2 regions of the Halalkalibacter flavus genome follow, and region 2 is predicted to be linked to the other one. Evidence: riboswitches for the same ligand, from Rfam matches in the RefSeq annotation. Region 2 holds a riboswitch; the other holds the start of a gene.
The links. Region 2 has a riboswitch for cobalamin ahead of SAY88_RS16995 (ribonucleotide reductase N-terminal alpha domain-containing protein). Riboswitches for the same ligand answer to the same signal wherever they lie in the genome.

Region 1 (3,424 bases), on a different contig from region 2:
GTTCCTTTTATTTCAGTGGACCCATCTTTTACAATACTAAGAGCCTCTATAGCAAGTTCTAATGATGAAGCCTTAGGAATAACTTCTTTCTCTGCAGCAGCAGTAGCACTTGCTTCCACCTTCACAATTTCCATATCGTTTTTGCCTTGGTGCAGTGCCCAAGGTTCATTTTCATGTCGTAAACGCTCATGTGGCCTCAGCCGTTGTTCCGTTGTATTTAACGTATATTTTCGTTGATACCCCCTAGGTGTAATCATTTTTTTGTCATAAAGAAAAGTGGAGGAATTTCCAATCACAACTGTTGTAAGCATTCCGATATCGTAGTTCAACATATTTTCAAGATCTGTAATAACAATATGTTCTCTATCACGATAAGCACTTTTCACAAGACCAACTGGAGTTTTCGGTGATCGATATTCAAGCATTATTCTTTGAGCCTCCACTATCTGCCTCGTTCTCCGACCACTTTTAGGGTTATATAAACTAATCACAAAATCCGCTTGTGCCGCAGCTTCAATTCGCTTTTCAATAAGTTCCCATGGAGTTAAGTGGTCACTTAAACTAATCGTACATGCATCATGCATGATGGGAGCGCCTAGTAATGAGGCACATGAATTAATGGCGGATATACCTGGAATGACCTCAACACCTACTCCTGAATCTTCCGTCCAGCCTTTTTCTATTAATACTTCATAAACAAGTCCAGCCATACCATATACTCCTGCATCCCCACTTGAAATGACTGCAACTTTTTTTCCTTCTTCAGCAAGTCGAACCGCGGCTTGAGCTCGACTTACTTCTTCTGACATTCCTGTACTTATAATCTCTTGATCTGTTAATAGTTCTTGTATTAATTCAACATAGGTTTTATACCCAATAATACAATCGCTCTCTTGAATCGCTTCCTGTGCTCTTTTCGTCATATGTTCAAAACTTCCAGGCCCAAAACCGATAACAAGCAATTTCCCTTGCATTTTACATACCTCCCTCTATAAAGAACCTATTAGAATCTTTTCTAACATGGACAACCTATACTTTTGACTTTTCTACTTTCGAAACGCCCTTTATTCTCTCTGGAGTATCCGCACGTTTCATTTCATCATTTTCAAAGCTATAAATTAACGATTCTGCTAGGTCAACTGAAGGGTCAAGGTGATTTCTTATAATCGAACGTCCAATATCAGTTGAGGTAGCTGAGTACCAATTTCCTTCAGGGTAAACAATGACCACACATGCATCCTTACAGCGACCATTACACCGAGTCCGTGATGTATGTATATGTTGATCTAATTCCAATTCTTTTATCTCATCTCGAATGGCTAGAGTAATATCTTCCCCTTCCTTTCTCATGCAGCTAGATCCATTACAAATCAACACATGTTTTTTTGTACCTGTTAAATTCCAAGTAGTCATCTACCTATTCCCCCCATAGTCATTTATAGAAATTAAAAATGCACCCCTACCAATAGATAGAGGTGCAGAGATAAAAGACATACATAAAAGTAGAATCTATCACTACACTTCTCTACCTATGACCCGTAGGTATTGAAGCAAATTCAAACAAAAGGCAGGTCTCCTGACTTAGGTTCTTCATTTCATTGTGTCTTCCCGATTGACTCAGTGACTTTATACAATGAAATTCCCCATTACAGTGGCGGGACCGTGACGGATTTTCACCGTTCTTCCCTTTTAAGCATAACTAGTAGTTATACACCTTTGTTTACGATTGAATTTTAATATAAACCTAGTTAAGTCCTCCTTTTAAACAATAAAAATGCACCTCTATCAATAATCATTAGATAGAGGTGCGAAAAAAATAGCATACAAAAGATAAGTAGCATCTATTCCACACTTCTCTACCTATGACCCGTAGGTATTGAAGCAAATTCAAACAAGAGGCAGGTCTCCTGACTTAGGTTCTTCATTTCATTGTGTCTTCCCGATTAACCCAGTGACTTTATACAATGAAATTCCCCATTACAGTGGCGGGACCGTGACGGATTTTCACCGTTCTTCCCTTTTAAGCATAACTAGTAGTTATACACCTTTGTTTTTTTAAAAGTAAATTATCAACTTTTCGTATTTATTGTCTATTAAACTACTTCTAATAATTTTTAGCAAGTATAATTTCTTAAAAGGATTGTTAAAGTTCTTTCATTTAAACTAGTTAAACCTTACTAAACTTTGTTATTTTATCTAATTTCACATAGAAACGCATAGATGCTTTTAATAAAAAAATACTGAAACTTTACCTATAAAAATTGTAACACAGAAAATATTCGACAAAAATTAAGTCTTCTATTTACAAAGTAACAAAAGAAGGATAAAATACAAATCGTAATTATTACTATTTATCTCGAGGAATAACTCTTTTGTACCATAACTAACAATTACTGTTTAAAAGGAGAATTTATATAATGAAAAAGATTCCAGTTACTGTATTAAGTGGATATTTAGGTTCGGGAAAAACGACATTATTAAACCATATCCTAACGAATCGCGAAGGGCTAAAAGTTGCTGTTATTGTCAATGACATGAGCGAAGTGAACATTGATGCTAAGCTTGTGAAAAATAATGGATTTTCTAGAACAGAGGAAAAACTAGTAGAACTTCAAAACGGCTGTATTTGCTGTACCCTTCGTGAAGACTTAATGCAAGAAGTAGAGCGAATCGTTGATGCTGGAGACATCGATTACATCGTAATAGAATCGTCTGGAATTAGTGAGCCTGTCCCTGTAGCACAAACATTTACGTATATTGATGAGGAGCTAGGGATCGACTTAACGAAAAAATGTAAGCTTGATACAATGGTAACGGTTGTAGATGCGAATCGCTTTTGGGATGATTATGCATCAGGCGAATCACTACTTGATCGTAAAGAAGGGACAGATGAATCTGACACACGTGAAATTTCAGATCTACTAGTCGATCAAATTGAGTTTGCGGATGTAATTATTCTTAATAAGGTTGAAATGTTAAAAGAAGTCGATAAAAATGAGTTATTAGGGTTCATGAGGAAATTAAATGCAGACGCTGATATTATTCCAACCTCCTACTCTAAGGTAGAAATGTCTTCTATTTTAAATACAGGTAAATTTGACTTTGATACAGTGAGTCAATCTGCTGGATGGATTAAGGAATTAAATGAAGAACATACACCTGAAACAGAGGAATATGGTGTTTCCTCATTCGTTTATCGAAGCAGAAAACCATTCCATCCAGAGCGCTTAATGAACTGGTTGGAAAATTGGCCGGTTGATGTGGTACGAGCAAAAGGATTCATTTGGGTTGCTTCACGTAATTCTATGGCTGGATTGATTTCGCAATCAGGATCTTTAGTTACCATTCAAGGTGCTGGAGAGTGGGTTGCAGCCTATCCTGAAGAAGAAAGAAAGAAAGCCCTCCTTGAGGAACCTGAATTACA
Region 2 (3,424 bases):
CTTTGTTTGGGGTAGCAGCATCGCTCGGATTAGGGTCACAGCAAATAAATGCAGGTCTAGAATATTTGGTGGGGATTCCAAATAACTTTATGGTACAAATGATTATTATGGGTATCATAACTGTTCTTTTCATCATTTCAGCGAATACAGGAATATCTAAAGGAATTAAGTATTTAAGCCTTGCAAACATGTCAATTGCAACGGTATTGTTTTTTGCTATGTTAATTCTTGGTCCGACGCTATTCTTGCTTAATATGTTTACAACGAGTTTAGGGAGCTATTTACAAAATCTCATTCCAATGGGCTTACGTCTAGCGCCTTTTGATGCTGACGAGGCAGCATGGACACAAGGGTGGACAGTGTTTTACTGGGCATGGTGGGTTTCATGGACTCCATTTGTTGGAATGTTCATTGCTCGTGTGTCTAAAGGGAGAACAATTCGTGAATTTACGGTAGCCGTTCTTCTTGTACCTTCCGTTGTGTGTGCGATTTGGTTTACTGTTTTCGGTGGTACTGGGATTTTTCTTGAGGTTACACAAGGATTAAATGTATCAGGACAAGCACTTGAAACAGCCCTTTTCTTTGTATATCAGCAGCTGCCACTCGGGATTATTTTATCGATCTTAACAGTTGCTTTAATTACAACGTTCTTTGTTACTTCAGCAGATTCGGCAACCTTTGTTCTAGGGATGCAAACAACGGGAGGAAAGTTAAACCCATCAAACCGAGTGAAGGTAACGTGGGGATTAATTTTAGTCGCATCAACCGCTGTATTAATGGCATCAGGTGGACTAGCTGGTCTGCAAACAGCAATCATTGTTAGTGCTCTTCCACTATCCTTCATTGTTCTTGCCATGTGTTACGGACTTGTGAAAGAATTGAATCAAGAACTTAAAGGGCAAAGCAAGGATCATGAAAAAGAAAGAACACTTAAAAGGAAAATAGCTGGTTAGAGTAACTTATAATGCTAAATTACTAGGTTCATTCCACATGTAATAGAATTGAGGGATGAACCTAGTTTATTATTTTTTAAGATTTTACGGACCTTTTTCCTTGCAACAGGATGAATATTCCTTTAATATATACAATATATCGTATTAGTGATGTGTTCTTACAACTATATATTGATTACGCGAAATGAACGGTGTCAAATAGACTTAATAGGGAATCTGGTAGAAAGCCAGAACTGCCCCCGCAACTGTAAGTGTGGACGAAATGAGGTACCCACTGTGCTCTATGGTTAGATTTAGCTAGCTTGCATGGGAAGGCTCAAAGTAGGGTGAAGCACAAGTCAGGAGACCTGCCGTCATTTTCAAGTCAGCTATCTTCGGGGTGTAAGAAGTGAGACGGCAAAGAAGGCCAAAGTGTATTTTGGTCGGATAAGTCTTACTATTTACGCCGTTTTACGCTCTTTCTCAACTCTCGAGAAAGGGCGTTTTTTATTACCATTAAGGAGGAAGATCAATGAAGAGTATGACAACGACAACATTATTTGATTATGCATCATCTCAGATTGATGTATTTGTTAATTTATTTCCAAACCTCGATTTTACGGCTTATAAGGAAAAGATTGAACAAGCTATCTCTGTAAAAGAAGACATGTCAGAAGATCAGCTTAATCATTTGTTAGTTTTGTCTTCGGTAGAAAGGATTTCAGTAGAAGAGCCAGATTGGACGTTTGTTGCAGCTAATGTTTTTTTAAAGCAGCTATATAAAAGAGCAGCTCATTCAAGAAACTATGATGCTAGCTTAAGGTATGGATCCTTTTATCAACTAGTTCAAGAGTTAACGGGGATGGGGATATATTCAGATCAGATCTTGCAAGAGTATTCGAAAGAAGAACTAGAAGAACTTGAACAGGAGATTGTTCCTGAGCGCGATTCGTTGTTTACATACATTGGCTTGTTAACATTAGCCGATCGTTACTTAGCTAAATCGCATAGTGGGAAGCTGTATGAACTTCCTCAGGAGCGTTTTATGATTATTGCAGCGATGTTAATGGTTAAAGAACCGAAGGAAAAACGAATAGGTCTTATAAAAGAAGCTTACTGGGCTATTTCTAATTTATATATGACGGTGGCAACTCCAACTCTATCAAATGCTGGGAAAAGCTATGGTCAATTATCGAGCTGCTTTATTGATACCGTTGATGATAGTCTCAGAGGGATTTATGATAGCAACACGGATATTGCAACTCTGAGTAAAAGCGGAGGAGGAATCGGAGCATATTTAGGAAAGCTGCGCAGCCGTGGAAGTGATATAAGAGGTTTTAAAGGAGTATCGTCCGGTGTCATCCCGTGGATGAAACAGCTAAATAACACGGCAGTAAGTGTCGACCAGTTAGGTCAAAGACAGGGTAAACTTTTGCCCCTATAGTAGGGTGACCACTATAGAAAACTCCGAATATGCTGGAACGCCGTCAACAGCCTTCTCTAGTAAGCTATATGGGAAACTATATAGCTATCTGAAAATGGGAAGGACAAGGTGGTAATCAGCAGGGCTGATTTCTAAGTCTTATTGATATGAAATCCCCTCAACGACTGACGAGGAGCATCTTTTAATAAGATGATGATACAGTCTAGTCCCCTAATAAATATCGGGAAACCGAGGGTAGTAACGGCAATTAGTGTTTATTTAGATATATGGCACCGCGATATTTTTCATTTTTTAGCAGTCAAATTAAATAATGGTGATGAGAGGCAGCGTACCCATGATTTATTTACAGGTGTCTGCTTGCCTGATTTATTTATGGAAAAAGTTGAAGCCAGACACGAGTGGTATTTATTCGATCCCCATACGATACGCCAAACGTTAGGTTTTAGTTTAGAAGATTATTATGATGAAGAAAAAGGAAAGGGAAAGGGAAGTTTCCGAGAAAAGTACAGAGAGTGTGTGGAAGCAGCAAACAACGGATTACTAGGTGAGAAAGGATTACTGTGGGAAGTTGTTCCATCCATTGATATTTTTAAAGAAATCTTAAAGAGTCAGCTCGAGACAGGTACACCATATATGTTTTATAGGGATACGGTAAACCGTTCCAACTCCAATCGTCATCAAGGAATGATTTATTGTAGTAATTTGTGTACAGAGATTACGCAAAATATGAAAGCAACGACCGTTATTGAGGAAAAAACGGAAGATGGCAAGATTATTGTAGTCAAAGAACCTGGAGACTTTGTTGTTTGTAATTTGTCTTCTATTAATCTAGCTAAAGCTGTTACAGAAAATGTCCTTGAAAGACTAATCCCAATTCAAGTTCGAATGCTTGATAATGTCATTGATTTAAATAATATTCCAGTTCCGCAAGCTCAAATAACCAATCAAAAGTATCGTTCTATTGGGTTAGGTACATTTGGCTGGCATCACTTACTAGCTCTTAAAGGGATCAAATGGGAATCAGACGAAGCGGTAGAATACGCAGATA

Region 1: it holds a riboswitch for cobalamin, as region 2 does, so the genes downstream of both, SAY88_RS07210 ((2Fe-2S) ferredoxin domain-containing protein) here and SAY88_RS16995 (ribonucleotide reductase N-terminal alpha domain-containing protein) in region 2, are expected to answer to the same signal.

Annotation. Positions count from the first base shown of each region.
Region 1 is NZ_JAWRVK010000008.1:21,346-24,769, forward strand. Features, by position in the region: gene cobJ (precorrin-3B C(17)-methyltransferase) at 1-974, opposite strand, end outside; gene SAY88_RS07210 ((2Fe-2S) ferredoxin domain-containing protein) at 1,030-1,413, opposite strand; cobalamin riboswitch at 1,550-1,731, opposite strand; cobalamin riboswitch at 1,881-2,064, opposite strand; gene SAY88_RS07215 (GTP-binding protein) at 2,418-3,424, shown strand, end outside.
Region 2 is NZ_JAWRVK010000028.1:25,422-28,845, forward strand. Features, by position in the region: gene SAY88_RS16990 (glycine betaine uptake BCCT transporter) at 1-953, shown strand, start outside; cobalamin riboswitch at 1,126-1,322, shown strand; partial or broken gene SAY88_RS16995 (ribonucleotide reductase N-terminal alpha domain-containing protein) at 1,474-2,352, shown strand; partial or broken gene SAY88_RS17000 (ribonucleoside-diphosphate reductase subunit alpha) at 2,554-3,424, shown strand, end outside.